DNA from 3 places in the Xenorhabdus bovienii SS-2004 genome. Region 3 is predicted to be linked to each of the others. Evidence: predicted binding sites of a transcription regulator. Region 3 holds the regulator's gene; each other region holds the start of a gene.

Region 1 (10,623 bases), 1.3 Mb from region 3:
ATGCAGGATCAGCGAAACTGGTTGGGCGTGAAAAAATGATTGCTGCGTTGCAACGTCTTAAAACCAGCTATGAGCCTCAAGAAGAGGGTCGTATGATGGCATTCTGTATTAATGGTAAGTCTAAGAGCTTCAGTGAATTATTCTTATCTCATCCTCCATTAGATAAGCGTATTGAAGCCCTTCGTAGTGGTGAATATATAAAGTAATACCATAGTGACCTGCTCTATTATGGTCTGAAGTAAATATTCAGTGAAAAAAGCCGGTATTCATCATGAATGCCGGCTTTTTTATTGCTCTTGTGAGCGAAATTTAGTTTTTTGAGGATATTATGCAACTAATATATAGGTAGTATGAGGGGAGATACAGATAAAAAATGCTCCCTTTGATCATTGATATACACAGGGAGCGGAATTTTATCTGATACAGATTAGGACTGACTTAATCCTACCGTTTCATCTTGCTCTAATATTTCTTTGTTAGTTGTACCCATCAATTGACTAGTGATTGTACCAGCTGTCATTGCACCATTGACGTTTAATGCTGTGCGGCCCATATCGATAATAGGTTCAACAGAAATCAGTAGTGCGACTAAAGTCACAGGTAGCCCCATAGCAGGTAAAACAATCAGTGCTGCGAATGTTGCACCTCCACCAACACCAGCGACACCTGCAGAGCTGATCGTCACAATACCGACGAGAGTCGCAATCCACAGGGGATCGAAAGGGTCAATACCGACGGTTGGGGCAATCATTACCGCTAACATAGCTGGATAAATACCGGCACAGCCATTTTGACCGATAGTCGCACCAAAAGAAGCAGAAAAACTGGCAATGGATTCTGGTATACCAAGGCGACGTGTTTGTGTTTCAACATTCAACGGAATACTGGCAGCACTTGAACGGCTGGTAAATGCAAACGTCAGAGCAGGGCCGGCTTTCTTGAAGAATTTGATCGGGTTGATGCCAGTAAGTGCCAAAAGTCCTCCATGTACGACAAACATCAACCCAAGGGCAATATAGGAAGCAACGACAAAATTGCCCAATTGTGCAATATCGTGAATGTTGGAGCTGGCAACGACTTTAGTCATCAGAGCCATAACGCCGTATGGTGTTAGGCGCATAACCAGCCTGACGAGTTTCATTGCCCATGCTTGCAGGGTATCAATGGCAATAAGAGCTCGCTCACCACGTTCATGGTCATCTTTAAGCATTTGTAATGCAGCGATACCTAGAAACACGGCAAAAATTACAACACCGATAATTGAAGTAGGGCTTGCTCCAGTAAGGTCAGCAAATGGATTTTTAGGAATAAAAGAGAGGATAAGCTGTGGTACACCCAGATCTGAAACTTTGCCGATATAACTTGTTTCAATAGCAGACAGGCGCGCCGTTTCTTGTGTGCCTTGAATTAATCCTGCAGCAGTCAGACCAAACACATTGGCGATAATGATGCCGATTAAAGCCGAAATAGCAGTGGTGAACAACAAGGTTCCAATTGTCAGGAAACTAATTTTTCCTAAAGCGGACGCTTTATGTAAACGTGCGACTGCACTCAGAATAGAAGCGAAAACTAATGGCATAATGACCATTTGCAGTAACTGCACGTAGCCATTGCCGACGATATTGAACCATTTAATTGATTCTTTCACAATGATATTGTGTGCACCATAAATGACGTTCAATGCCAGCCCAAAAACAACACCCATGATTAGGGCAACAACAACTTTTTTGGACAGGCTCCACTTATTTGAGCTCGCTTTTGCTAATACTATAAGTAGTGCTACAAAAACCAGCACATTAATGACGAGTGGTAAATTCATCCCTAGACTCCAAAATTTCTAACTATATGATTTTTTGTATGGTATTTAATCGTACTAGGTTATAACGGAACGTTATACCATTTAATAGAATAAGAAAACATGTTATCAGCATAAGAAAAGCCTTACTTATAATTAAATGGAATTAAATATAATGATTTCTTACTACCTAGTAAAATTGATTATAAATACTTATATTATTATATTTGATTTTCGTCTGATATTTGCTGATTATTGATATAATTTGTGGATTTACACATAGTGATAAAAGTGAAAAAAATAAACATTGTTTATGTTTTTGAGGGTGACCCCATTGAGGAAATGGGGTCATGAACTAATAAGACTATATTTAATCCGCTACTTATATAGACTCTGTAACTTGTCAATTTGCAACTTATCGATTTGTAATTTATCAAAATAGTGGTGGATAAACGAAAAATCAATTTGATGTGGAAGGAGAATGGCAATGACGAGCACCAGCACAGCAATAAATCGCTCCGCTTTTTTGCGTTCCTTTCCTCTAAGAATAGGGATACAGAAACGTATCCTCAGTGGCCATAAGAGTGGGATGCCTGCGGGTGTAAGCATATCAGCAATCAGATGGCTGATATAACCCACAATCATTGCATGAAAAAAGTCAGTTGGAATGGGCCACCCAGACGGTATTTCAGCCTGGAAGAGAATAATTCCTACTCCCAGGGCTAGTAAGCTGTGAGTAAATCCACGATGCCCACATAGTCGGGCAATAGGAATTGATATAAAACGAAATAATCTACCTAACGTTGAACTGGGATGATCAATATCAGGTAACAATGAGGCCAGAAGCACTCCGGGAAGCATATGAAGCCAGTCTCCCTGTGCTATTTCTGGTGTAATTTCTAGCTGGTGAGCCAATATGAGGCTGGCAACTGAAAAAAGGAGATGCCCTTCTGCTGTCATAACGATTTATATTGATTATTTATGCTGATTGCTGTTTATACATACAGTGAGGCAGTATAGAGGGTTTTTCACAAGTATGATAGGGGGTAAATAAGATAAATCTGTTATTTATTAATATAGAACACTAAGATTTAATTGATTTTTACCTAGAGCAGCTAGGATAAAGTACATTATGATGAATATTTGCGCTGCCCTGTAGGGAAAATACAAATCAAAAAATGGCAGCACAGAGCAACTATCAAGTAATGTTTTCTATGGTTAACTCTTCCAGTGAATTTAACTTAATATCAGCCAGTGACCAGCGGGGGTCATCAAAATGGTGGAAGGCCGGAATCACAATAGAGCGCATTCTTGCTGCTTTGGTTGCTACCATACCGTTGAAAAAATCTTCCAGTATAAGGCAATTAATAGGGTTAACCTCAAGTTGGATAGTGATAGTAGCTTCCTTTCCCACTGTTCCACAATCTCCCACTTTTCTTTCAGGTAGTCGCGAAGGGGGTTGATATCTCATCAATGTAGTCGGCAAACGGATGGGTGGGGTGGAGAGATGATTGATAATTTATCAACATAGTCAGATAGTAACTCTGTGTGTTAATATGGATTTTGAGTTTTAGCAATGTACATAGGTAGTTTGATGAATTGTGTACATAACTTACAGAGTGAAGTAAGAGATTGCTAATAACGAATTGAAAATAAACAAATTTTATTTCATGCAAGTGATCTTTCGTGTGGGTCACCACTGTAGATAAGGATTTTAAATGCCTGTAATTACTCTTCCTGACGGTAGTCAACGTCAATTCGAGCATGCTGTTTCTGTAATGGATGTGGCTCGCGATATCGGTGTGGGCTTGGCAAAAGCGTGTATTGCTGGCCGTGTTAATGGCGAATTGGTGGATGCATGTGAATTAATTGAAACCGATGCTAACCTTGCAATTATTACCAGCAAGGATGAAAACGGTCTGGAAATTATTCGCCACTCATGTGCACATTTATTAGGTCATGCAGTTAAGCAGCTATGGCCTGATACGAAAATGGCAATCGGTCCTGTGATTGACAATGGTTTCTATTACGATGTTGATTTGGATCGTTCTTTGACGCAGGAAGATATCGAGTTGCTTGAGAAACGCATGCTGGAGCTTGCCAAGACAGATTATGACGTCATCAAGAAAAAAGTCAGTTGGCAGGAAGCGCGTGAAGCATTCGCAGCTCGTGGCGAAGAATACAAGATCCAGATTCTGGATGAGAATATCAGCCGTGATGATTATCCGGGTCTGTATCACCATGAAGAATATATGGATATGTGCCGTGGGCCACACGTCCCTAATATGCGTTTCTGCCATCACTTCAAATTGCAGAAAATAGCGGGCGCATACTGGCGTGGCAATAGCGACAACAAAATGTTGCAGCGTATTTACGGTACTGCATGGGCAGACAAAAAACAACTCAATGCCTATTTGCAACGCTTAGAAGAAGCTTCAAAACGCGATCACCGTAAAATCGGCAAACAGCTTGATCTGTACCACATGCAGGAAGAAGCGCCGGGCATGGCATTCTGGCATAATGATGGCTGGACAATTTTCCGTGAGCTGGAAACATTTGCCCGAGTTAAGCTGAAAGAGTACCATTATCAGGAAGTGAAAGGCCCATTCATGATGGATCGTATCCTGTGGGAAAAAACAGGTCACTGGGAAAACTACAAAGAACATATGTTCACCACATCATCGGAAAACCGTGAATACTGCGTGAAGCCGATGAACTGCCCAGGACATGTCCAGATTTTTAATCAGGGTCTGAAATCTTATCGTGACCTGCCGTTGCGTATGGCTGAATTTGGTAGCTGTCATCGTAATGAACCGTCAGGGGCATTGCATGGATTGATGCGTGTACGCGGCTTTACTCAGGATGATGCACACATCTTCTGTACTGAAGACCAAATTCATCAAGAAGTTAGCAATTGCATCAAAATGATTTATGACGTGTATAATACATTTGGTTTCGAGAAGGTTGTTGTCAAATTATCGACTCGTCCAGAAAAACGTATTGGCACTGAAAAACAGTGGGATGAAGCAGAAGCTGATCTTGCTGAAGCACTGAAACAAAGCGGTATTGAATTTGAATATCAGCCGGGTGAAGGTGCTTTTTATGGCCCTAAGATCGAATTTACTCTATATGATTGTTTGGATCGTGCGTGGCAATGTGGTACTGTGCAGCTCGATTTTTCATTGCCAGCGCGTTTGAATGCGTCATATGTCGGTGAAAATAACGAACGTAAGGTTCCTGTAATGATCCACCGTGCTGTTCTAGGCTCTCTGGAACGGTTCATTGGTATCCTGACTGAAGAATATGCTGGGTTCTTCCCAACATGGTTGGCACCTCAACAGGTTGTCGTCATGAATATTACTGACGGTCAGGCAGGTTATGTACAGGAATTGGTTAAAAAACTTCAAGATGCTGGCATTCGTGCAAAAGCAGACTTGAGAAATGAGAAGATTGGTTTTAAAATTCGCGAACACACTCTGCGTCGAGTGCCTTACATGCTTGTTTGCGGCGATAAAGAGGTCGAATCAGGAAAAACTTCTGTTCGTACCCGCCGTGGCAAGGATTTAGGTAGCATTAATGTCAGTGAGTTTATAGAAAAATTACTGACAGAAATACGCAGTCGCAATCTTCATCAATTGGAGGAATAAGGTATTAAAGGCGGAAAAAGAATTCAACCGGCGCGCCCAAATCGCATTAATGAAGAGATTCGCGCCTCTGAAGTTCGTTTAACAGGATTAGATGGCGAACAGATTGGTATTGTCAGTCTGAGAGAAGCTCTTGAGAAAGCTGAGGAAGCTGGTGTTGATTTAGTTGAAATCAGCCCAAATGCCGAACCGCCGGTTTGTCGTATCATGGACTACGGCAAGTTCCTCTATGAGAAGAGTAAATCAGTCAAAGAACAGAAAAAGAAACAAAAGGTTATTCAGGTTAAGGAAATCAAATTCCGTCCTGGTACAGATGAAGGCGACTATCAGGTCAAACTACGCAACCTGATTCGTTTTCTGGAAGATGGCGATAAAGCTAAAATCACCCTGCGTTTCCGTGGACGTGAAATGGCGCATCAGCAGATTGGTATCGAAATGCTTAACCGCATTCGTGAAGATCTGAGTGAACTGGCTGTGGTCGAATCTTTCCCATCGAGGATCGAAGGCCGCCAGATGATCATGGTGCTCGCTCCTAAGAAGAAATAGTCAGGCAGTCAAGTAATGGGCTCCAGTCAGTTTTTGGTTGGAGTCTATTCGCCTTACTAATTCGTTGTAATCAACAATGCGAAGTGGAAATTAAAATGCCAAAGATTAAAACAGTACGCGGCGCGGCTAAACGCTTCAAGAAAACTGCCAGTGGTGGTTTCAAGCGTAAGCACGCTAACCTTCGTCACATTCTGACTAAAAAATCAACTAAACGTAAGCGTCATTTACGTCCAAAAGGCATGGTCTCCAAAGGAGATTTGGGCCTGGTTGTTGCTTGTCTGCCATACGCATAAGCAAATTTTTAGATTAGAATTCAGAGACGATAGGAGAAGTATATGGCTCGCGTAAAACGTGGTGTTATTGCCCGTGCACGTCACAAGAAAATTTTAAAACAAGCGAAAGGTTACTACGGTGCCCGTTCGCGCGTTTACCGTGTTGCTTTCCAGGCAGTTATCAAAGCTGGTCAGTACGCTTACCGTGACCGCCGTCAGCGTAAACGTCAATTCCGCCAATTGTGGATTGCACGTATCAACGCTGCTGCACGTCAGAACGGCATGTCTTACAGCCGTTTCATCAATGGCCTGAAAAAGGCTTCGATTGAAATCGACCGTAAGATTCTGGCTGACATCGCTGTATTCGACAAAGTAGCATTTGCTGCTTTGGTTGAAAAAGCGAAGGGCGCTCTGGCATAAGTCAGGTTAGAAGAGGGAGCAAGCTCCCTCTTTTACTTTCCCCCAAAATATGGCTTACTATTGATTGGGTTAATAAGGACATAATGGAGAGAATGGCAATGATGAAATTAGCTTTTTTTCGTTTCTTTTTTTACTTTAGCGCCTGAAATCGGGGGGCTTTGAGCGTAAGAAAAGAAACGAAAAAAAGCGCTTGAGCCTCCAATGTGGAGGCTTTTTTATTTTTATGACCTCACTAATAGCTATTTGGGGCATAGTCGATAACAACTACTAAAGGGCCATCTGGCCGAAGGAAGAGGAAAACGATGTCACATCTTACTGAGCTGGTTGCAAAGGCAGAAGCAGCCGTAGAGGAAGCCCAGGATGTTGCCGCGTTGGATTTGGTGCGAGTTGAATACCTGGGAAAAAAAGGCCATTTAACCCTCCAGATGTCATCGCTGCGTGACTTACCAGCCGACGAACGTCCAGCGGCAGGGGCTGTTATTAATCAGGCAAAACAGGAAGTGCAGGAAGCATTGAATGCTCGCAAGGCTAAACTGGAAGCTGATGTTCTGAATGCACGTTTGGCAGCAGAAAAAATCGATATTTCATTGCCTGGCCGTCGTATGGAAAATGGTGGATTACATCCTGTTACCCGCACGATTGAACGTATTGAAACTTTCTTTGGCGAATTGGGTTTTTCTGTTGAATCTGGCCCAGAAATCGAAGATGACTATCATAACTTCGATGCCCTGAATATTCCGGCACATCACCCTGCTCGTGCTGATCATGATACATTCTGGTTTGATGCAACGCGCTTGCTGCGTACACAAACTTCAGGAGTACAGATCCGTACTATGAAAGAACGCCAGCCGCCGATCCGTATCATTGCACCAGGTCGCGTATACCGAAATGATTATGACCAGACACATACTCCAATGTTCCATCAGGTAGAAGGGCTGATTGTTGATAAAGATATCAGCTTTACTAATCTGAAAGGTACATTACATGACTTTTTGAATAACTTTTTCGAAGAAGAGATGCAAGTTCGTTTCCGTCCTTCCTATTTCCCATTTACGGAACCTTCCGCAGAAGTCGATGTGATGGGTAAAAATGGTAAGTGGCTGGAAATATTGGGTTGCGGCATGGTACATCCAAATGTATTGCGCAGTGTTGGTATCGACCCTGAAATCTATTCTGGTTTTGCTTTTGGTATGGGGATGGAACGCTTAACTATGTTGCGTTACGGCGTCACAGATTTACGTGCTTTCTTCGAAAACGACTTGCGTTTCCTCAAACAATTTAAATAAGGCAGGAATATCTCATGAAATTCAGTGAACTCTGGTTACGCGAGTGGACTAACCCTGCCATCAGCAGTGAAGCATTGTCTGATCAAATCACCATGGCAGGTTTAGAAGTTGATGGTGTTGAAAAAGTGGCAGGTCAATTTCACGGTGTTGTTGTGGGTGAAGTCGTTGAATGTGGCCAACATCCAAACGCAGATAAATTGCGTGTCACAAAAGTTAATGTAGGTGGCGATCGCCTGCTGGATATTGTTTGTGGAGCACCAAATTGCCGTCAGGGACTACGTGTCGCCGTTGCTACAGTGGGCGCGGTATTACCGGGTGATTTCAAGATTAAAGCTGCGAAATTGCGCGGAGAGCCATCAGAAGGGATGCTTTGTTCTTTCTCTGAACTGGGTATTGCAGATGATCATGATGGCATTATTGAACTGCCTGCGGATGCACCGATTGGTATTGATCTGCGAGATTATATCAAATTGAATGATAGTGCCATTGAAATCAGCATTACACCTAACCGTGCAGATTGTTTAAGCATCATGGGAGTTGCTCGTGACGTTGCTGTTATCAATAAACTGTCAATGACAGAGCCACAGATCGAGGCTGTAAAACTCACTACAGAAGCCACATTCCCTATCCGTGTCGACGCACCAGAAGCCTGCCCACGCTACTTGGGGCGCGTTATCAAGAATGTAAACGTCAAGGCTACAACACCACTGTGGATGCGTGAAAAACTGCGTCGTGGTGGTATTCGTTCTATTGACCCAATTGTTGATGTTACTAATTATGTACTGTTAGAGTTGGGACAACCACTGCATGCATTCGATTTGGAACGCTTAAGTGGCTCAATTATTGTTCGTCTGGCTGAGCAGGGTGAAAAATTAACACTGCTAGATGGTAACGAAATAGAACTTTCTGCTGATACACTCGTTATTGCTGATGAAAAGCAAGCCCTTGCAATGGCAGGAATTTTTGGCGGTCAGTATTCTGGTGTGAATTCTGAAACACAGCATATTTTACTGGAGTGTGCTTTCTTTGCACCATTAGCGATTACAGGTCGTGCTCGTTGTTATGGCCTGCATACTGATGCTTCCCATCGTTTTGAACGTGGCGTAGATCCACAACTTCAGCATAAAGCGATGGAATATGCCACCCAATTGCTGATTGCCATTTGTGGTGGGGAAGCCGGAGAAATCATTGATGTTACCAGTGGTTCTTATTTGCCAAAATCGGCGACTATTACTCTGAATCGCAAGAAATTGGATCGCCTGATTGGTCATCATATCGTTGATGACGAAGTCACGGATATTCTGACACGTTTAGGCTGTCAGGTGACAGTGCAGAGCAATAGCTGGCAGGCTGTTGTACCTAGCTGGCGTTTTGATATGCAGATTGAAGAAGATCTGGTTGAAGAAATTGCACGTATTTACGGTTACAATAACATACCAGACGTGCCTGTGCGCGCTGATCTTGTGATGACTGCACACCGTGAAGCTAATCTGCCATTGAAACGCGTCAAAACGATGCTGGTGGATAAAGGTTATCAAGAAGCGATTACCTACAGTTTTGTTGATCCAAAGATTCAGCAATATTTGCATCCGCAGGAAGAAGCATTAATCCTGCCAAATCCGATTTCGGCTGACATGTCGGCTATGCGCTTGTCATTGTTGACAGGATTATTGACCACTGTTGTTTATAACCAGAACCGTCAGCAGAACCGTATCCGCTTATTTGAAACTGGCTTGCGTTTTGTGCCTGATGAAAATGCTGAACATGGTATTCGTCAGGAATTGATGCTTGGTGGTGTGATAGCAGGAAATCGTTTTGAAGAACACTGGATGCTTGAAAAACAAGCAGTTGACTTCTTTGATCTTAAGGGCGATTTAGAATCCGTTTTAGAATTGACTGGTATGCTATCTAGCATTTCATTTAGGGCGGAGGAACATCCTGCTTTACACCCTGGACAAAGCGCTGGGATTTATCTGGAAAATAATTATATTGGTTATATAGGTGTTGTTCATCCAGAATTGGAGCGCAAATTTGACTTAAATGGTCGTACCGTGATATTCGAATTATTGTGGGCCAGTCTGGTGGACCGCGTGATTCCTGAAATGAAGGAAGTTTCTCGCTTCCCATCCAATCGCCGTGATATCGCCATAGTTGTGCCTGAAAATGTAGCCGCAGAAGATGTTCTTGCTGAATGTAAGAAAGTTGGCGTAAATCATATAGTTGGCATAAACTTATTTGACGTGTATTGTGGTAAAGGTGTCGCGGAAGGCCACAAGAGCCTTGCTATTAGCTTAATCTTGCAGGATACCGTGCGTACACTGGAAGAAAAAGAGATTGCTGCGACCGTCAACAAATGCGTTGCTGCATTAGAACAGCGATTCAAAGCATCCTTGAGGGACTGAACTTATGGCGCTTACTAAAGCTGAAATGTCAGAAAATCTGTTTGAGAAACTGGGTATTAGCAAACGTGATGCTAAGGATCTAGTGGAAATATTCTTTGAAGAAGTGCGTCATTCTTTAGAGAATGGGGAGCAGGTTAAATTATCTGGATTTGGCAACTTTGATTTACGAGACAAAAATCAACGTCCAGGTCGTAATCCGAAGACGGGTGAAGATATTCCAATTACGGCCCGCCGTGTTGTCACGTTTCGCCCAGGTCA
Region 2 (10,623 bases), 1.2 Mb from region 3:
GTTTCGTAATGAGAAGAATTCAGATATTTCCTTGCTTTAGTTATTGTATCTAAATATTGCGGAATTTCTAACAACCAAGCTGTTGATGTTCCATTTTTAATACATCCGTACAATTTATTAACATACTCATGGAGTCGAAATAACCCTACACCATCAATCATAATATGATGAAATATAGTGAAAAAATAATATTTTTCCTCTGTCATACGAATCAATGAAATCTGATATGGAGTTTCCTGTAAAAAATTTATAGGATTATCTATTTGCTGCTGCATCCAAAGTTGTGCTTTTTTTTCAGGATCAGGCTGCATTGCAGCATCATAAAATATAATTTCTTCAGGTACACCTTGATCTTGGATATATTGTATAGCTTCATTGTCCGAATTAACCGATATGCGTAATCGTAACATATCAATATGTTGATGTAGTAAATTCCACACTTGCTGAAAAGTTACTATATCAACATTTTCCTCTATCAATGTATACCAACCTAGGTTGTGTAATGGGTTATTTTCATAGAGTGCCTGCTCGTAAAACACATCCTCTTGAGCGGGATGAAGGTTATATAAGTTCGAGTTCAACGAGCTTTCAGATGTTCTCATAATAAATTATACGAATGCATTCCGTTCGCAAGTTACTTTTACTCTGTGACACAAACGAGTAGATTTCAGCTCTACACTTCACCTTCAGCAATTAATTTTTGGGTATTAATGTAATCCACTGTCCCACACCTAACTCTTTTACCTGTTTTTATCCCATACCATGATGTGAATTTAATGGGTTTCGGCATTATTTATCGTTGTATCACTATAGCGATTCTCGCAATCTTTCAGCATTCTCCTTTATACAAAAATAGTTAATATCTATCAGCCTTAGTGGTTAAAAGCACCCATTACTGATGTGACTTCCTTCATATATTTAGTCTAATACTCTTTCTACCTAAGTTATTACGTTCAATTTATTCATCCTTTTAATCCCAATTATTATTTATTACTCTTTATTTATTAATATAGCTCACGATAACTACAATTTCTTTTAACTGTAATATTGATTGTTATTTTGATTGAAGTCTATATTATTTTTTATTTAATATAGGTGCGTTTTTTAATTATTTTAAAATAACAAAACGAAACAATAACTATTATTTAAAAATAACACATTATAACTTAACTCATTATTATAGTATTTTACTGGTATAATAAATGATATATTTCTATTATTAACTTCCTTACTGGTTTGAATTATTTTCGTTACAGATAATTGATAACTTGATTAATTTATCCGAGTAATTTTATCTCTTTGACAGAAAATAAATTATAAGGAAATGAACCCTGAAATAGATGTTTACATAAAAATGGAGTGGTAATAAATAAAACTATTTTGTACGGAATTGAATCCAGAATAAATCTGGCTCTGCGGCTGTAACGTGCCATCAAACTCGAAAAGGTATATCTGAATAGGGGCTATGCCCCTATTTTTTATAATTCGTTAAGAATGATAACCCGAATTACGCGGGTCTAATTCCTTATGCCAGAGCAGCAAATCATCACGGACTTTCTCTGGTAATACGGCAACATGGCAACCTTCTATCGCACCAGCCAACGCAAGCAATATGCTGACATTCGTCTGTTTTCTGTGTTGCTGTAATTTAAGGTAAGCCGCTTTTGCTCCCAGCATATGCAACTCTTCTACTTTAGATATGCCGACTTTCCATAGTTGGCGTTCTAAAGTCATTCCCAAGTTAGGGAGATCTTTTAACCTAAGGGGCATTTTTTGCTTATCGATAATTTCTGCCATTGTATATTGATAAGCTAAGTTGACATATTCAAACAACTGCTTTTGATCCTGCCAAAGTGACTCATTAACCCGGTAGTATCGTAAAGTCACAGGAATGCCCCTTTTTGAAAAAATAAATTTCTCCATGCCTCTGGCTTTAAATAATACCTCAGCATGACTATTTCCTCGTAAATAAAGTTCACCATCTGAACTAATGGCAAATAAAACCCCATCAAGTAACAACCCAAACCCACCAAATTGAGATTTTTTCTTAAGTTTTCCCAATGAAGATACGCCGTGTTTCAATTGAGCAAAACGCGCCCCAGATAAAAACATTTTTATCACTCCATGAATTATATCTCAATTAATATCTTTCCCTGTTGCTATTAACAAAATAGATAACAAGAACAAGTAATTAAAACCATACGCAATCTGTTTCCAACTGCCAATCGTTAAGTCAGAAAAAAACGGTTTTATGTAAATTTTTGCGAAGCGCTTTGAAAAAAAATAGGCTTGCTTTTAAGTAAATAGCGATATACTGTATAAATATACAGTTCATTGTGACGAGAAACATTATGGGCATTCGATCATCTTGGGGATATCTGATTGAGAAGAAAACGGCAGTGAACGGAACGGAGAAAGAACAAAAAACAGACAATTATCCGGTTTTCAAAATAGACAAAATGACAAGTCTCAAAACTGCCAGTCGGCTATCTTTTGTCGAATCATCCCAATCTGATTCACAAGTAGTAAAAGGAATGGTCAGTGAACTGATCTACTGTGAGCACCAGCCAGCTATCAATCACCTTCTGCTTCCTTTACTCCGTCAATCCGGGCATGAAAATCGCTGGTTACTCTGGGTTACACCCAATAAAAGATTGAGTCGTCAGTGGCTGATGAGTTCTGGTTTACCTTTAGATAAAGTCGTTCAATTAAATCAAATCCGTCCTGTTGCATCAATTGATGCCATGGAAAAGGCTCTGGCGAGTGGCAACTACAGTGTAGTTCTGGGCTGGCTACCAGAGCTATCTGAGTATGACGTGCAAAAGCTACAACTGGCCGCCCAGAAAGGTACGGCGTTGGGATTTATTATGCGCCCACAAAACTCGGCTCATCATTTCAAACCACCAGTAAACAGGTTACAAATCTATTCTGTTTACTATCATTGACTGGAATTGAGATTTATCCCAATTTCTTTTATAAAAAATAAGCTACTACTGCTACCTATCCTTGTTTTCAATGGAAATCAATATATTAATGCTGTCAATATTGTAAATGTTCGTCAAAAACATTCATAATTTGTATGGATGAAACTAAAAATTTTGTGCCACGAGTCACAGTGTACTTGTAAGTTTTTAAGTTCGTTGTAGACTTTACTCAGTTTAGATTTGTACTAGCCGCCCTTATATTTTTCAGGACGCATCTAGTGATAGAAGTACAAATACTTAACTAGACATTTTAACCAATGGCTAATAATAAGGCTTTTAAGGCCAATTGCCTATTTGGATGATAACGAGGCGTAAAATGAAAAAGACAGCTATCGCAGTAGCAGTGGCAGTGGCAGCTTTCGCAACTGTTGCTCAAGCAGCTCCAAAGGATAACACCTGGTATACCGGTGCTAAGCTGGGTTGGTCTCAGTACCATGACGTGAATTTTTACGGCAATGGATATGATAACCAAATCGGTAACGGCCCTACTCGCAAAAACCAGCTGGGTGCAGGTGCCTATGTTGGTTATCAGGCAAACCCATATCTAGGATTTGAATTGGGTTATGACTGGCTGGGTCGCATGGCATATAAAGGCAGCGTCAACAACGGTGCTTTCCGTGCTCAAGGCGTTCAACTGGCGGCCAAACTGAGCTACCCAGTTATGGATAATCTGGATGTCTATACTCGCCTGGGTGGTATGGTATGGCGCGCAGACTCTTCCGCTACTTATAATGCTAACGCATTAGGTGGTGCAGGTGATAAAGATCAGCGCAGACTGAAAAACAACGACACAGGTGTTTCTCCACTGGCTGCCATTGGTGTTGAATACGCTCTGACGAAAGATCTGGCAACCCGTCTGGATTACCAGTGGGTCAACAACATCGGCGATGCAGGCAGTGTCGGTGCCCGTCCAGATAACGGTATGCTGAGCGTTGGCGTTTCTTATCGTTTTGGTCAAGATGACGTGGCTCCTGTCGTTGTACCTGTTGCTCCGGTTATTCCAACGCCTGCGCCTACTGTTGAAAACAAGAGCTTTACTCTGCGCTCTGACGTTCTGTTCAATTTCAACAAATCAACGTTGAAAACAGAAGGTAAACAAGAGCTGGACAACCTTTACACCCAACTGGCCAAAATTGACCCAAATCAAGGCAGAGTTCTGGTAATCGGCCACACTGATCGTATCGGTAGCCAGCAGTACAACTTGCCATTGTCCCAGAAACGTGCTGAATCCGTTGTTGATTATCTGGTAGCTAAAGGCATCCCGGCAGCCAGCATCCAAGCAGAAGGCCGTGGTAAAGAAGGTTCTGTCACTGGCTCTACATGCGATAACATCAAAGGTCGCGCTAAACTCATTGACTGTCTGGCTCCAGACCGCCGTGTAGTTATCAATATTCAGGGTACTAAAGAGATCGTTACTCAGCCAAAAGCGGCACAGTAATAGTCACACTGCCCTCCATATTTAATTAAAAACCCCATGTTAACATGGGGTTTTATTGTTTCTGTCTATAGCTCTTATTTCCCCAAAATAGCTTCCAAATCCTGCTTTAGACTCGACATTTGATGGGTATATTTTTCTCTATATTCTGCATCTTCCAGCAATTGCACTATCGTTTCTGATAAGGTATTGCCACGACGTCGGGAAAGAGCAGAAAGCCGCTGCCAAACCCGGAAATCCAAATCGATGGATTTTTTTCGCGAATGTTGATGTTCCGCATTAAAATGACGTTTACGCCGCGCCCGAATCGTCTGTTTCATCCGGTTGGATAAATCTGGGTTCATATGCCGCGAAATCCATTTCAGTACCTTAATTGGCTCACGCTCTAACTGCATCAACTCAATGATCGCATCCTGCGCTGCGCTCTTTTCAATGTATTTAGTAATTAGCTCACCTTCACGATATTTTTTCGCTAAATAAGCCCATTTCCAGCCACATTCCAGATTTTCCAATTGCTGATATTTCATTTTATCTCTCAGTGACAGCGTAACTTAAATTAAGCATAGCAATTATTTCCCTTAATTGCTCACAGCAACACAGTATATTAGAATATTTTATAGATAATTAATGAGTTAACTCAAATGTCATACCTTTCAAAGATTATGACATGTCGGTTCATTGCCTAATCTTGTATAATAAACGTTTCCCTTTTCACTATATGTAGCTATCACTTTGACGAATATAAAATTAGACTGGCAGGCATTACAGCTAAACAGTACGCCTTATCAAGCACTCTTCAATTCTGTCGCTGAATTAGCACCCGTCACTATGGATGCAATTCAATCCAGGTTACACAATGGGTTAACCCTCTTTTGTCAGGCCGATCTGCGTCAGCCTTTTATGTTAGTAAAGGCGGATGAGAGTGATATTTATCTGTCTCATTTATCTGATACTATCTCAGCTTTACTGCCGGAAAGTCGTCCAAAAATCGGTGGTTACTATCAGATAGAACACCAAACCATTACTTGGCGTTCTTCTGGTGAAGGCTCCTTTGCACCAACTGAACGGGTTGCTTATCGCGAATGGATTGAACCGGAGCAATTATTCGGCAACATCTACACCCATCAAGGTGCACTTCAGCTACAACCTGGCCTTATCCATCAGGTCAATGGCGGTGTCCTGATTTTGCCTTTACGTACCCTACTTTCTCAGCCATTAATGTGGGTTCGTCTTAAGCAGATGATTATCCAGCGCCGTTTTGATTGGCTATCACACAATGAGAATCACTCACTGCCCCTGCCTGTACCTTCAATGCCGTTGAATTTGCAGCTCGTTCTGGTGGGAGATCGCCTGAGTATTGAGGAACTACACGCTCTTGAGCCAGAATTGGCCAACAATGCTCTGTATGGCGAATTTGAGTTGGATATGCCATTTCATGAAGAAGATGATCTAGCGCTATGGTGCCGCTATGTTAACAGAATAATTCAGCAGCAAACATTGCCTCCATTAAGCGCTGATGCATGGCCTGTACTGCTCAAACAAGCCATTCGTTATACCGAAGACCAACTCAGCTTACCTTTGGATATTCAGTGGTTACAACAAAAACTGGAAACAGCCGCCGCTTACCAACAGGAAAATCAAATCACATCGCATTCGATGCAACAAGCGGAAGATAATCGTCTCTGGCGTCATGGCTATTTGGCTGAACGTAGCATAGACGAAATTCTGAAAGGTCAGATACTGATCCGTACACAAGGCTCAGTAATTGGTCAAATCAATGGGTTATCCGTGCTCGAATATCCAGGGCATCCAGATCCGATGGGCGAACCTTCCCGCATCAGTTGCGTTGCTCATTTAGGAGACGGTGAATTTATTGATGTGGAACGTAAAGTGGAGCTAGGCGGCAATATTCATGCAAAAGGCATGATGATCATGCAGGCGTACTTGATTTCTGAATTAAAACTGGATCAGCCACAACCGTTTTCTGCTTCTATTGTGTTTGAACAATCTTATGGCGAAGTTGATGGCGACAGCGCCTCACTGGCTGAATTGTGTGCATTAATCAGCGCTCTGTCACAACAACCTATTGATCAGCAAATTGCCGTAACAGGGGCTGTAGACCAATTTGGCTATGTTCAATCCATTGGTGGCGTCAATGAAAAGATTGAAGGTTTCTTCCGTTTGTGTAACTACCGGGAGCTGACAGGTAAGCAAGGCGTGATTATCCCTACGTCCAATGTGCAACACCTGTGTCTGAATCAAGACATTATCGACGCGGTAAAAAATGGGCAATTCCATATCTGGACAGTTGAGCATGTCTCTGAAGCAGCATCACTCCTGACAGGTATTCCCTATTACGATCCACAAAAAGAACACTTGTTAGCCATTATATACGAACGCATTACACAGGCTAATAGTCAAGAGCGGCCTAAACTTCCTTGGTTTCTTCGCTGGTTAGGTTAATTCAGTTTTATCTGATCGGAGTTGTTCAGCGTACAAGTGTACGCTATCCTCTGACCTTACATAATTAAAAGGCTATCCAAAAATATGTTTAACAAACAAGAGTCCTATACAAAAGAAGAACTTCAAACCTCTGGACAAGGAGAGTTATTCGGTGAAAATGGCCCGCCACTACCTGCTGACAATATGCTGATGATGGATCGCATCATCAAAATGACAGAAACCGGAGGTGCCTACGATAAAGGCTATGTCGAAGCTGAGTTAGATATTAATCCTGAGCTGTGGTTCTTCCGTTGCCATTTTGTCAATGATCCCGTTATGCCAGGTTGCCTCGGCCTTGATGCTATGTGGCAGCTCGTTGGCTTCTTCCTTGGCTGGATCGGGGGTGAAGGTAAAGGCCGTGCGCTTGGGGTGGGTGAAGTTAAATTCACAGGCCAAGTGTTACCAACGGCAAAAAAAGTCACCTATCGCATTAATTTTAAGCGAATTGTTAACCGTAAGCTCATTATGGGGCTAGCTGATGGTGAAGTTTTGGTAGACGGTAAACTGATTTATACCGCAAAAGATTTGAAGGTAGGATTATTTAAGGACACCAGTGCCTTTTGACTATTTCGTATTGGCTGCAAACGCTTATTTCCAGTGCTAATCACCTCCGCTACTGCGGCGGAGGTGATTATCCTAATGAATCGAGTATTAACCAAACTTACTTATCGTCAAGCACGGTCTTCCATCGCTTGACGCCAGCCACCCAACCAATGTGAACGCGCATCCAATGAATGATAAGGGCAATTCTCCCGCGGCCGTCCGTGAATTCCAGCTTGATAACCTCTGGAAAGTGCTCTTGCCAAACGGTCTCTTTTCTGTCTTTTCATGCCTTACTTCCTCATCTTATTACCATGTAAATAAAACAATGATCGTTTTTCATCCACATGGTTCTAAGTGATACCCTTATATGCAGCGAAGATCAAGCAAAGATGTTCATAGAAATGTCAAATACACCGTACCAATTATACGGAAGTAGCTATCTGACTAGCGATGGATTGAGCCAACTGACTATAACCTGTTGCCAAAGTGCGTACTAATTCAGCATAACCATCTATTTTCTGTTCCAACTCAAGCTTGAATGGCTGCTTAATCACGCCTCCCTGATTAAATAACATCCAATATCCTTGAATCATCACCTTTCCGTCATACCGTCCGTGAAAAGCGGTTATTGTGATATCCAGAGTATCCGCATTTTTCTCCAGCGGTTGTCCGGCAATCAGTCTTTGAGGAAATGCCGCGCTTAGTTCGGTGATCAAAACCTGCTTTAATTGCTGTTCTAATGGGCTAGCCCACAAGTGATTCGAAGCATTGACATAGATCACGTCCCCTGTTTGATAAACGATACCCGGTGATGCAAGGTAATCAGCAAGAGTTACGCCTTTTACCCATAACTGTCGTTCATCTTTGACACCTGATCTACTTTCCTGTGATGTACTCGTTAAAGCCGGTAGCTGATAGTAAGTTTTTTGTGGCTGACTACTGCTGCACCCTGAAATAAATACGCTACTAACAGCAAAAACACAGACAGAAATAAAAAACGCCAATCTTGACATCAACTTTTTCATTAGTTACGCGCCTTTTTGGGTTCAGGATCTTTCATCTCTTCAGCTTCAAATACCAATGCGTTGCTTTTATTGTTAAGTGTCTTCAAAACAGGTTGTAATTCACGCAAGACTTGATCCAACCGTTGCATATTATCAATCAGCTTATTGTAAGCCGGAGATCCGGGTTGAATGCCCTGCATACTGCGGTTTAATTCTTGCAGTGTATTTTGTATATCTTTGGGAAGCCCCTGAGTTTCTTTACTCGCAAGGATGCGATTTAATTCATCCATTGTTTTTTGAGCTGCCTTGATGGTTTTCTGGCTTTCTTCTAATGTCCGGGTAGCTTGAACAAATACGGGCTCAATCGGAATATTATTAATTTTATCCAGTGCCATAATGACTTTTTGCTGGATTTGAGCCAACCCACCACTTACTGTTGGCAAAATTTCATAACCTGCGATTTCATATGGACCTATCCATTTTTCCTCATTGGGGTAAAAGTCCAAATCAATGAATAATGCCCCTGTCAGTAAGTTTCCTGGCTTCAAAGAGGCTCTCAGGCCGCGCGCAATAATTTCCTCAAGTTCCTTATCAGTATAAAAACCACTACCAATCTCTTTCTCAAAACGCTCAGGTTCAATATGAATCAATACGGGAATACGAAAGTCATTATCAAGTCGCTGTCTAACGCCTTCAGTGTAAAAAGACACTTTTGCCACAGTTCCCACCCGTATACCACGAAATTCGACTGGCGCTCCCAGCTGCAAGCCACGAACTGAATCAGCGAAAAACAACAACAAGTCTTTATGCTTTGTATAGAGTGAATTTTGGATATTTTTCTCACTGTCATAAAGTTTGAAAGTTTCTTTTTCTTTAACCGGGTTGCCTAAATCCCAACCTTTCGGTACATCAAAACTGACACCGCCGCCAAACAGAGTGGATAATGATGCAACCTCGACCCGTAACCCCTGTGAGGACATGTCGAAAGCAACACCGCTGTCTTTCCAGAATCTGACACCCGTGGTCAACAATCCATCATAGGGTGCATTGACGAAAATCTGGTAGCGAATCAACCGCGATTTGGGATCAAAGGTACTGGTTTCAACCGAACCTACCCGATACCCCCGAAATAGCACCGGATCACCGGGAGTTAGCTGCCCTGCTTTTTCACTGATTAAAACCAGACGCATTCCTTTTGCATCAGGAGACGCCAGCGGAGGTGAGTCCAGTAATGAAAATTTATTCTCTTCACCGCCTTGATTGCCTGGCTGTAATTCAATAAATACCCCGGACAGTAATGTACTCAAGCCAGAAATCCCTTCACGGCCAATTTGAGGTTTAACGACCCAAAATGCAGTATCTTGGTATAATAGCCGTTCCATGCCATCATTCAGACGAGCCTTGATGATAACTTGGCCTAAGTTATCACTCAGTGACACACGTTCAACTACACCGACATCAACACTACGGCTTTTTATTTTGGTTTTGCCTGCTTCAATGCCCTCCGCATTGGATGTCATCAATGTCACTTCAGGCCCTTGATGACTGAAATGATAAAACAATATCCAGGCGCCAATAAGCACAGTGATAATTGGCACAATCCATACAGGTGACCAACTCTTGAGTTTACTGATTCTGGCCTGAGTCAGATCTTCTTCTTTATCCGTCACCTTACGACTCCTCATTTTTCTGTAACTCAAATTTATGATTGGCTTTGTCCCAAGTTAAGCGCGGATCAAATGTTATTGACGCAAACATCGTCAAAATAACAACCAGAGCAAACAGGACTGCTCCGGTGGCAGGATAGACGCTCATGAACTGCCCCATGCGAACCAGCGCTGATAGCACCGCAATAACGAAAACATCAATCATGGACCAGCGCCCGACAAATTCGACCATTTCATAGATAAAATGCATCGTTTCAGAATCATGACTGCTCTGACTCTTCGCATCCCAGCACAGCCAACTGATAGCCAGCATTTTCAGTATAGGCACCATAATACTGGCGATGAAAATAACCATTGCAACCGGATAAGAACCTGTGCTCCAAAGTAGAATAATGCCTTCCAGAATGGTGGAGTTAATATGGCTACTCAATGCCTGAGTCACCATAATCGGCAGCAGGTTTGCTGGAATATAAAGTATGGCGGATGTT
Region 3 (10,623 bases):
GAGAAATCTGCTGCAATCTCCTCCAACATATTGATAGCGTTTTGCTTCGCCTTTTCAGGTGAGATTTTTTTGCTACGTGTCTCATCGGCAATGGCTTTCTCAATGGCTTTGGATGCCAGCAGCTTGTTGAACAGATCCTGCCTGGCGGGCAAACGTGGCCCTACCGCAGCCAAACGCTGCCGGGAATAGTGTATCCGTGCAACGCGGGCAAGTTTATTGGCAATGATATCATCTGTGCCATGATCATTGGCCATGCTGAGTAATGAAACAGGTGTGGAAAAACGCACAAAACTATCCCGTCCCAGCCACAAAATTGCAAAAAACTTTTGCACACCGTTTAGTAAACGCAGCTGTGGCGCTGTATTTCCTTCCTGCCCTTCGCGTCCAGGGGAGCGGCCGAACATCACAGAAACAGGCACCATCTGAATATCCAAATCGGGATTATTGCGATGCAGATCCAGATAAGAATGAAAAATCTTCACGGATTCATGTTTAGGTGCATAGCAACGGAACACTCGTGGGCCGTCATCAATAAAGACATAGCTTGGAAGTAGGGTGTCACCCATTTCCAAAGGATTCAATGGATCTGGCAGATCTTGCGCCAGGCATTGTTGACGCAGGGTCAATAAGTCTGTTTTTGAGTGATACGGCAGCACATATAAAATAGGCCGTGTCGTATCAAGGATCAGTTCTGCAATGGGATCCGTGGGGATAAGCTTACTTTTTACTAAGAATTTCAGTGGAAAATTCAATAATTTATAATATATTTTACGCCAACTTGACATAACAACTTTAAGCCTCTTGTTAGCAACGCGCCGCAAGCATACCAGAAACGGATTTTGAGATCTGTGGAAATAAGACAATAATAGGAGCTAAAAGTTATATGACCTTACAAATATTATGCTAATTGAAGAAAATTTTTTATGGAAAATCAATCAACAGGTTTGATTCGTATCATTAAAGCGGCAGGGTACTCGGCGAAAGGTATTAGGGCTGCGTGGCAAAATGAAGCGGCATTTCGGCAGGAAGTCATTGTCGCCATATTAGCAATTATCCTTGCATTTTCCCTTGATTTTGGCATGTCCGAGAGGCTTTTGCTCATCGGTTCAGTCATGCTGGTGGTCATTGTGGAAATCCTTAACAGCGCCATTGAGGCGGTAGTTGATCGCATTGGCAGTGAATATCATGAATTATCGGGCAGGGCGAAAGACATGGGATCAGCTGCAGTATTTCTGACAATAATTCTGGCGTTGTTTATCTGGGGAATGATCCTTTGGTCGTATTTTATGCACTGATATGACATGATTTTCGTCAATACACGTTATTTAGCGGCTTTTATGGGCTGGCAGGTTCCCAATTCGAATTTACCTGTATATACTCACAGGCGGACTGTATAAACAAACAGGGGGCGAAATGAAAGCATTAACTGCCAGACAGCAGCAAGTTTATAACTTGGTGCGTGACCATATTTCGCAAACGGGTATGCCACCAACACGTGCTGAAATCGCAGCACGTCTTGGTTTTCGTTCACCTAACGCGGCAGAAGAGCATTTAAAAGCATTGGCGCGTAAAGGGGTGATAGAGATTATCTCTGGTGCATCCAGAGGTCTCCGTTTGCTTCTTGAAGAAGAAGGGGCAGCGGGATTACCGCTGATCGGTCGTGTTGCTGCTGGCGAACCATTGCTGGCTCAGGAACATATCGAGAGTCATTACAAAGTTGATCCTGCATTATTCAAACCAAATGCTGATTTTCTGTTGCGTGTCAGCGGAATGTCCATGAAGGACATCGGCATTATGGATGGGGATTTACTTGCTGTGCATAAAACACAGGATGTTCATAATGGCCAAATCATTGTGGCGCGAATTGAAGATGAAGTGACAGTCAAACGTTTCAAACAAGTAGGAAACAAAATTGAGCTGATTGCTGAAAACCCAGAATTCGAGCCTATCGTTGTGGATTTATGTGAGCAGAGTTTTACCATTGAAGGATTGGCAGTTGGTATTATTCGTAACGGGGATTGGATCTGATTGTAAAAGCGGATAATTGCACTTTGCCATTCTGGGGCGGTCATTTTTTTCGTAGTACCCGTTCAATAAAAGTTTTACGGAAGCTTGAAAATAAATGTGTTTATCGGCCATGACCGCCTCAATCAAACTTAAGGTTATTTTGCCTTATTTCTTTTTATTCTCTTCAGTTTTGTGATTATGCTGACATGTATCGCGTTCTGTACAGGAATCGATTTCATGGCAAGGGGAACACAAACCGTGGACTTCAATCACGCTGTGACGTAAATGAAACCCCACTCCTTGAACTAACTGCTGAATAGCGGATTCAATATTCTTGGCATCCCGTTCGGTAACGGAACCACAATTCTCACAGATAAACATGGCTGACGTATGGCTGGGTTCCTCAAAATGATGGCAAATCACATAACTATTTGTGGATTCTATTTTGTGGACAAAACCCTGTTCAAGCAAAAATTCCAGCCCACGATAGACCGTTGGCGGTTTTGCCTGTGGCTCGACTTCACGTAGCAGATCCAATAAATCATAAGCGCTTATTGCGCTTGGCTGCGTTGAAATTAAACGCAGAATTTCAAGTCGTTGAGGTGTTAAACGAACTCCTCGTGACAGGCAGATTGTCTCAGCCTGTGTCAGTAACTTTTTTGGATTGATAGTTTTCATTACACCTTTCACACTCAGCATGATGCCAATAGTTGTAATATTATCATGTTTTTCAGTCTGGAAGTGGGATCCAAGCAGACGGTTACGGTGCTGATGGCTAAACGAGTCGGTGAAAAGGTGATTAACTATCCTGATGTTATGTCATACTTTGTTTAATGGTGGTGGCTATTCAGGATAAAAATAAAAATTAATCCGTTGATAAGAACGATAAAATATGCTGAAAACAAAATTTTAATTCTTTGGCGGTAGAAAAAAGGCATGTATGGAGATAATAGCAGTTTCTTAAAAGAAACCGCTATTTTGTAAGGGAAATTAAGGCAATTGTTATTTAGTGAAAATGCCTTTAAAGGGATTCCAGCCATCATCGCCTTTTATTTCTTTTAGATAATAAGCATAATTTGCTAGATACCCATTTAAGAGAGAAAAAGCTCCTCCCATTACATTTAAAATACTATCTGATATATCAATACCTGATATTATTGAGAAAATTACTATGATTGAAAATACAGCAATGTTAAGGCCTAATAAAGTTAATCCTTTTTTCCATAATCCAATGATTAGGTAATAGAAAATTCCGAAAAATAATGCAATAAAGTTCATGTTTATTTTAATACGTTTTAAAAAAGGTGTTTTTCTAAATGCTTCTCTATGCTCTTGTGTAGATGGAGCTCAATTTTTTTCAAAAAACTTAAAACGTTCTTGCCATTTTTCAGAATATTTAGATATGTCCATTGAGTTCCCTTATTTATTATCATTATATTTTTTAAGTTTAATAACTATTTTTTAAAATAATCACAAACGGTAATTTCTATTTTTGGATGTTATTTGTGAAAGGTTTACTTTTTTCTTCTCTTTAGAGTAATAAATAATCTTCCCTGTGCATTAAAGATGATAATGATAAAGTATAAGGTTAATCATTATCAATACTGTTTTTATTTACAGTATATCGGATTTTATTAATTACATAATTGATATTTTCTTTGTGTTATTAACTAATTATTGACCTTAATCGCTGTATTCAATTTTGGCGGCATAAACTTTATATGTCATGATATTCATAGAGTACTCCTTACTGTTTGAATGAGTTTTTTTGTTTAGCTTGTATGGATTCCTGTCCGCCCTCTGGAACTTCTCTGTGCTATAGTAGACCATAAATTTCCCCCTATTCTCTGTATCAGCTTCCTTATAAATGAGGGAGCGGCAAGGGATTCAGAGAATGAAAATATCGCCTTGAAAGTACAAAAATGCAGCAAAATAAAAAAATTGAAAATACTGATACAACTAAACATGTGAGCAAAAAAGAGGCTGAATTCTCTCTCAACCGTTTCTCCGTTGCCCCCATGTTAGATTGGATTTACTAATAATATAAATCAACTAGTTATGCGGTTTAGGGGTGCTATTGGGGTGCCTTGATAGCAGCACCCGGATAGTTTTTGACGGGTTTTGTTAGTTCATTTTCTTTTAAACTGTATCCTCTCCAGTTCTTTTGAGGCTTGCTCTCTTTGTTTATCAATGTATGCAGCAAGATCATTCACATGAACGATTCTCGGTGACTTCTGGCTGTCGTTTAACTTATATGTAGGGATACCCAGCTTTCCTTCGTTTGCCTTGCGTTCGGCTGTTCCGGGACTCATCTTGAAATATCTTTCCGCTATATCTGACAGCGGAATTTGTGAAGTCTCAAACTCTGCCATTAACAAAAAGGCTGTATTCATCTTCACTATTCCCCTCCTTTCTGATAGCCGTTCTCCAGAATTATTTTAGCCACTCCCGCAGGTGTCACCTTATCACTCCATGTCGCATCAAATATGATGTCGTTCAGTTCCCAACTAAGAATGTCGTCCAAATTTTTTGGTCTTAAGTTGTAGGGCACTATGTCGGGCACTCCTTCCATAATGTCTATAGTGAGTGCGGCAATTTCCTTTTCTCCCCGTTCTGGCTTACGGTATCCTGCCTGCCAGATTGCATCGGTGATATCAGAAGGATCGCCCCAGACCGAGGCGATGATTTGAGTCAGGTGGAATGAGTTATTGATCATGACTCTTCTCCGCTGTTTTCATCATCAAAGATAGCCATTTGTCCCGCCTCTTTCAGTGCACTAATCATCTTATGGCGCTTACCTTTGGTCTTTTTGCGAGCGTTCATGATTTGGCTGCACACAGAAAGCAACTCAGCTTCGTTCTTCTCATCTTTTGCTAGCTGGTGGCGTAATTCATCAAATCGTCCAACCATGTGATCGAGAGACGGCAGGGCATTAATGCCGATACCTGAATTTCCCGATTTGAAATCGATAAATGCCTGGTTCACATCAAGCTGGAAATCCGGTCGAATCCATCCCGCGTAAGAAACCGCTATCAACTCATGGGCGTAAGTGCCCGGCGATGTGCCGCCGTGAGCAGAATCGACTGCTTTTTGAGCAAGCGCCAAATCTGGCGTTTGAATACTTTTCAGTAACTTAGCCTCCAATTCTGCAATAAGCTCTTTTGCGTACTTGGTTCTCAGCCATCTGTTTGGTGCTTTTTCTTCACCCTCTCCACTGGCCTTATGTAATGTGTTCAGGTTGTAGCGCCCGAATTCATCAAGGGGAATTTCAACACCAACAACCACAGGAAGTAATTTGCCTTTCATTATTCTTTACCTCGCTTATTACCCGCTTTCTTCACCGGTGTTAATTTCACTTCTGCCACTTTTGGCGCTGGTGGCAAGGGAGGGCAATCGCCCTCATGAATGTAAAAGTTCTGTCTGAGGCGGTGGATAATCTGATCCGTATGATCCCTGCCGTCGTCGATGTGGAACGTGGCCTTAACAAGCACATCGTTAATGTCTGCCATCTGGCACTGCTTATCTGTCACTGTCCGCCTCCTTGCAAAGGATTTTGTAAGCGCGCATCATGTGATTGGATTTGCCTGTGATAACCGTTCTTCTGAAAAACACACTGGAAGAAGAAGCCCGAACAGGTGTGGCTAACAGGGCAGCATCAACACAACGGTTGTGTTTTCGGCGTTCTGTAATGAAACTGGAAATGACTATTTGCGCTGTGCTGCCCTTGTCCTGATATTCGATTTTCATAGCTTCAACTCTCTTACCCTTTGCTCGGCAGCTTCGAAAGCGTCTTTATAAAGTGGCAGAACGATAAAAACAGGGTTGCCGTAAAGCTTGTTTGTGAAAGCGCCAAACCGGAATCGACAAGCGGCTTCCATGCCCGAGGGTTCCATGAGTACCGCGCCCCTACCAAACATCAAATATGGGTAGGCCAGATACTTAGCACCAAAGTACGGGATCACATTCTGTTTCTCGGTCGGGATGGCTTTGTCTAAATCAGGGAAGCGTCCATTAATTATCTCCAGACGAGTAAGGCTAAAGGCCACTTCATCTTCCCCCAAATGAAAGGCTTTTGGTTCGTCCCCTAACTGGATGTCGGTAAAGCAAGCCTGTTCTGGAATGTCGCCACAGAACCGGATAATCAGATCGACGTCAGTATCATCATCAAAGTTAATGACGTTCTCTGTGAGTTCCATGCGTACCAATGCATGACCGTTAGTTGCCTCAAGATGTTTTCGGGTAATGTGCACCCCCGATAACTGGGGGCGTTTTTCCGCATCTTCGCCTTTGGCCACACAGACCAAAGCGGCGCGCAACAAATCAGAAGCAATGATCATGATTTCACCTCCGCGTTTGGGCACAGATCTATGCCAGCAATGGTATTTTCATTGAATTCTTCCGGCATAACAGAGAAGAGGGTATGGTTGGTTGATATCAGGCGATCATCGGTAAATACCGCCTGTGATTTTTCGATAGCGTCCAATGCATCATGAGCCTCCGTATAAATTCGCAGCGTGTGGCGATGTCCGCAGGGGTAATCACCTAAATAGGTCACAATGTGTTTTGTCTGTTCCATTTTCATCACCTCACTTCTTGCCAAACAATTTTTTGAGATCAATACCGTATACAGCCAGCCATGATTCGGCAGGCCATGACTTAACATGTCCGTATCGGGTGTCGGGAACCTTCACAACTTCGATGTCGTTTTCACGGCACCATTTACGGAGTGGGGCATACTGGTATTTTTTTTCTGTGGCGTTCTGTACCGCTGTAATCGTTGCGTGCTTGGTGCTTTCGCCCAGACGTTCTTCCAGTTCTCTGCATTTGCGGGTGGCAGCACCGAGTTTGCCGAGAGCCTGAGCCTCACGACTGCGACTGATCTGTGATTTGGTGCGGCGAGCTTCATCACGTTCTTGAGTAATGACGACCTTTTCTTTTTCAGTTGTCAGCAATGCTTCCAGAGCTGCAATGTAATCACCGGGCAAGGCAGGGGGATTGGTTGCTGGCTTTTGTTGGTGAAAGTAAGCTGACTCCATTTTTTCAAAGAAAGACCATGCTTCATCGGTATCAACGATTTTCGACATACGGGCAGCGCCTTTTTCAGTCCATAGAATCTGCTGACTTGTATGTTTACTAACCAACCCGATGTTATCGGGTACCTTCTTAAACTGACGTAATTCATCCCCTTCAAGCTTGAAATAATGGACGCCATCAATAAACCGTGACTTGTTGTTCAAGAGATTGTCTTGAATGTTTTTTGTACTAGCACCATACCCAGCCGCTAATGTTTCAGTGGTGACAACACGAACGCCTTGCCATTCGATCACTGGCAGCTTGTTTGAATCTATAGTGACTAATTCGTTTTTCTTGCTCATGTTCTGTCTCTTAATGTTCAGTTAATGATGCCGGTTCAGCGACGAATAACTTGATGCCGTTGATAAATACGCCATCGATAAAATCACGCATCCATGTGGAGTTATTTTCTTTCTCGCTCTTCTCGATGTTGAAATAGAAACTCCACAAAGCGATATATCTCTCATCGGGTCTGAACCCCAGAATCGTTTTTTCGATTTGGTGAATAAGCAGCGTTTCAATAACTTCGGCATCTAATTCAACGCCGCCGTTTTCGTGAATAAATATAAAGTTCCCATTGGTGTTTAAACCGAACCGTTCGTAGCATGAAACTAAATATTCCTTAGCAATAAGGGTTCTTTGTCTTTTCACCATGTACTCTGCGCATTCCATTTTTTCCGCATCAGTTAATGGCGGGTAGTTGGTTATCGCTCTTTCTTCATCTAAAAGACAAGCTGGGCAACCTTTGTTATTTTCTTTTAAATATTCGATAACTTCTTTTGGTGTCATTTCTGCATTGCTCATCACAACCCCTCCCTAATAGTTATTTTTGCTTCTCGAACACATCGTAAATTATTCTTGATACATTCCTGTTCTTGCTTTTTATTACGGGATAATGAAAGTGCCTCACCCCATTTATCAGCAGCACGACGGAATAAGCCTTTTAGTTCTAAACTCTGCGCTGATTCTGTTGCCTGTTCATATTCAGTCATTATTCGCCGCCTGTTTATTCATGTACCTGCTTAATACTGTGATGTGACTGTGATGTAATAGATGTCTTTCTTCGTTATTTTCTTGATTATATTGAGCCCATAGTCGATGCTTAAGATCAGCGGCTAAATATTTAGCTCTTTTCCAATATGTGGCGGCAAGGTCATACTTTTCTTCTTTCTCTTTCTGGATGGCTGTTTCAGCAAAATCTAAATAAGTTTCATTTTTCATTTCATCAGTTCCATTTTTTGTGCAATGATTTTTAGAAGCTCTTTCATAAACTCATTACCCTCTGCGGTTAGATCTCCGTTCTTGGTATAAAAGCTGTCATATGAATTTACGAGAGCGTCCTCTGCTATAAGTTTGCCTTTTAAACTTAAAATTACGTTTTTCTCAAAGAGACTAATTAACGCTATATTTAATACATCTTCGTCTAAATCCAGTCGGTAATTAATTTCTGCCACTTTGACTATTACAGAGTGAGAACTGTGCTTCTTTTGTAATGTGTCCAATTTGGCATGTATAAATGCCTTTCGCTTTCTTTCAAGCAACGTTAATTGTGTCATTTTATATTTCCTGAATTTAGCGTAAACGAATCCCCAGCAATGGCGCTGTAATTAAAACTTGTTTATTGTTTTATTATTTTTAATTTTTGTATTTATTTTCTGCGTTTTCTAAATCATCCAAGACTGTTAGGAGTTTCTCTTTTGCTTTCTTGCATTCCTTTTTAAGTCGAGCAATTTCTCTTACCTGTCTAACATCAGCTTTCAGTTCTTCCAATACCTGAGCATGTCGTTCCATAAACTCAGGGCGCATTTCACCTTGACGTAATGCAGAAGTACCGTCTTCCTGAATGACCTCTTGGGCAGGGAAGTTACTTGGCCTGTCTTCTGCATTAAACTGCTCTTGCGCCCGAACATAAGCCAGTTTATTCAGTGCACCTTTCTCACTCAGATAAGCCTTGCTAGCACCGCAAACGACATAGACTTCACGCGTTTCAATTTGGATATCTTGGTTGGTTGCAGTTTCAATGGGTTTAAGTATTTTCATGGTAATTCCTTATTAATTGAATTAATTTTTATTTACTAAATTTCTTTCTCTTTCTTATTTCATCGGTTGCATTGACGTGATTTTCATGCTCAGCTTCGATAATAAGAGTCAATACAGAAAACAATCGGGATAATCTATCAAGGTCAGTCATTGCATCATCTTGGGAATATTCTTCACTATTAACAGCCGCGTTAGCTAAATTAGCAATAGATTTCATTCCACTTGTTATCGAATAAATGACATCTTCGCTTGATGATGCTAATAACTGTAAATCGCTATCACTCATCTTTTCTAATCGTTCATTATTGACACGGGTATGATAGAAGATATTATTCATGAGTATTCCACTCCTCGTACTCGTGCTATTTCTTTACCTATATGAAAGATCGCAACCAATGCAATACTAAGTAATTCTGCACCGGATAGACTTTTATCCGTATCAACTAATAAAGAAATATATGTTCTTAGGTTTTCTATTTCACTCGCAACGCCTTCCAATTCATCGAATGCCTGATTACCTGACATGATATATTCTTTATTTATATCCCTTAACCGTTGGGCTAAATCACAAGTTTGACGATGTACACCACGACACATTAAATAAGTATCCGGTTCGGCTTCATTTTGAATTGCAGTCACTACGGGAAATATTGAGGCTTCAATTTCTTCTGCAATCTCGACGGCTGCTTGTAGTTTATTGTTCATCATTGACCTCGGTTGATTTAATTAAGTTATCAATGATTTTATTTGTGGTATCTATGGCCATTTCAATTAAATGTACTGTATCTTTATTTTTTTCTGATGCTGACCAGGTAAATAAATAAGTTTGTAACCGTTCTGCAAGTTTTAATGAGTTTTGAGTTGTTAATGTTTCTGTGTGGGTTGGCCTATTTATCATTTTTAATTCCTTGTTGATGTCCTGAGTGAAACTTATTGAGATACTTTCAAATAACTTTACTGGCTCTGACTTTATCTAAAAGATAAAATTTTGTAAATAGCAAATTGATAAAAAATTTAGCAATTTGTTTGTGTCATTTGATAAATTATTGATATATATTGATAAATTTATTTATCTTTTATGTTTTTTAGGCGTAAAAAAACCAGCTCGAAAGCTGGTTCTGCCGATCTAACTTTTTATTTTTGATTACCCCAAGCGTGCATAATCCATCCTCCATTTACCAACAACAAATCCATGTATGTGGAATTTTGATTCATTTTCAGAATCAATCTCCCATCTGTCATAAATTTGATTATCACTAATAACAACTATCCTGTCTTTCAAAAGTTGGAGTCGTTTAATGTGCATCCCATCCCCGTATGTAAATGCATAAATACCATCACTCATAAAACGACTAACCGTTATATCTAAGACGACCAATTCACCGGGATTAATCGTTCCCAGCATACTGTCACCTAGAGCAGTTGTTAGCTTTAATGATGTTGATGGTCTACAACCAAACATCCGTTTTGCATATTCAGGATCAACCTCAATTGAGCGAACTA

The links. The regulator LexA, encoded in region 3, represses DNA repair genes until DNA is damaged. The targets are predictions, from matches to a motif close to TNCTGTATGTACATACAGNA.
Region 1: XBJ1_RS10775 (metal-dependent hydrolase) is a predicted target of LexA. The motif match lies at 2,785-2,804, and genes of this name have one in related genera.
Region 2: sulA (SOS-induced cell division inhibitor SulA) is a predicted target of LexA. The motif match lies at 2,313-2,332, and genes of this name have one in related genera.

Annotation. Positions count from the first base shown of each region.
Region 1 is NC_013892.1:2,510,767-2,521,389, reverse strand. It holds gene htpX (protease HtpX) at 1-206, shown strand, start outside; gene XBJ1_RS10780 (L-cystine transporter) at 428-1,819, opposite strand; gene XBJ1_RS10775 (metal-dependent hydrolase) at 2,174-2,755, opposite strand; partial or broken gene XBJ1_RS10770 (hexitol phosphatase HxpB) at 2,994-3,182, opposite strand; gene thrS (threonine--tRNA ligase) at 3,514-5,442, shown strand; gene infC (translation initiation factor IF-3) at 5,446-5,985, shown strand; gene rpmI (50S ribosomal protein L35) at 6,081-6,278, shown strand; gene rplT (50S ribosomal protein L20) at 6,321-6,677, shown strand; gene pheM (pheST operon leader peptide PheM) at 6,761-6,823, shown strand; Phe leader region at 6,775-6,897, shown strand; gene pheS (phenylalanine--tRNA ligase subunit alpha) at 6,980-7,963, shown strand; gene pheT (phenylalanine--tRNA ligase subunit beta) at 7,978-10,365, shown strand; gene ihfA (integration host factor subunit alpha) at 10,370-10,623, shown strand, end outside.
Region 2 is NC_013892.1:784,604-795,226, forward strand. It holds gene XBJ1_RS03320 (non-ribosomal peptide synthetase) at 1-602, opposite strand, end outside; gene XBJ1_RS03325 (TfoX/Sxy family DNA transformation protein) at 1,489-2,112, opposite strand; gene sulA (SOS-induced cell division inhibitor SulA) at 2,337-2,945, shown strand; gene ompA (porin OmpA) at 3,301-4,422, shown strand; gene matP (macrodomain Ter protein MatP) at 4,497-4,946, opposite strand; gene XBJ1_RS03345 (AAA family ATPase) at 5,152-6,882, shown strand; gene fabA (bifunctional 3-hydroxydecanoyl-ACP dehydratase/trans-2-decenoyl-ACP isomerase) at 6,967-7,485, shown strand; gene rmf (ribosome modulation factor) at 7,593-7,751, opposite strand; gene pqiC (membrane integrity-associated transporter subunit PqiC) at 7,887-8,489, opposite strand; gene pqiB (intermembrane transport protein PqiB) at 8,489-10,153, opposite strand; gene pqiA (membrane integrity-associated transporter subunit PqiA) at 10,140-10,623, opposite strand, start outside.
Region 3 is NC_013892.1:3,833,690-3,844,312, reverse strand. It holds gene plsB (glycerol-3-phosphate 1-O-acyltransferase PlsB) at 1-785, opposite strand, end outside; gene XBJ1_RS17050 (diacylglycerol kinase) at 924-1,295, shown strand; gene lexA (transcriptional repressor LexA) at 1,414-2,028, shown strand; gene zur (zinc uptake transcriptional repressor Zur) at 2,173-2,685, opposite strand; partial or broken gene XBJ1_RS17035 (DUF2628 domain-containing protein) at 3,010-3,309, opposite strand; gene XBJ1_RS17030 (pyocin activator PrtN family protein) at 4,137-4,400, opposite strand; gene XBJ1_RS17025 (hypothetical protein) at 4,406-4,723, opposite strand; partial or broken gene XBJ1_RS23075 (KilA-N domain-containing protein) at 4,965-5,313, opposite strand; gene XBJ1_RS22690 (hypothetical protein) at 5,313-5,537, opposite strand; gene XBJ1_RS22685 (hypothetical protein) at 5,527-5,754, opposite strand; gene XBJ1_RS17005 (hypothetical protein) at 5,751-6,368, opposite strand; gene XBJ1_RS17000 (hypothetical protein) at 6,341-6,583, opposite strand; gene XBJ1_RS16995 (ORF6N domain-containing protein) at 6,594-7,382, opposite strand; gene XBJ1_RS16990 (hypothetical protein) at 7,393-7,884, opposite strand; gene XBJ1_RS16985 (PerC family transcriptional regulator) at 7,884-8,072, opposite strand; gene XBJ1_RS16980 (hypothetical protein) at 8,065-8,301, opposite strand; gene XBJ1_RS16975 (hypothetical protein) at 8,298-8,636, opposite strand; gene XBJ1_RS16970 (hypothetical protein) at 8,716-9,120, opposite strand; gene XBJ1_RS16965 (hypothetical protein) at 9,149-9,457, opposite strand; gene XBJ1_RS16960 (hypothetical protein) at 9,454-9,828, opposite strand; gene XBJ1_RS16955 (hypothetical protein) at 9,815-10,018, opposite strand; gene XBJ1_RS16950 (S24 family peptidase) at 10,265-10,623, opposite strand, start outside.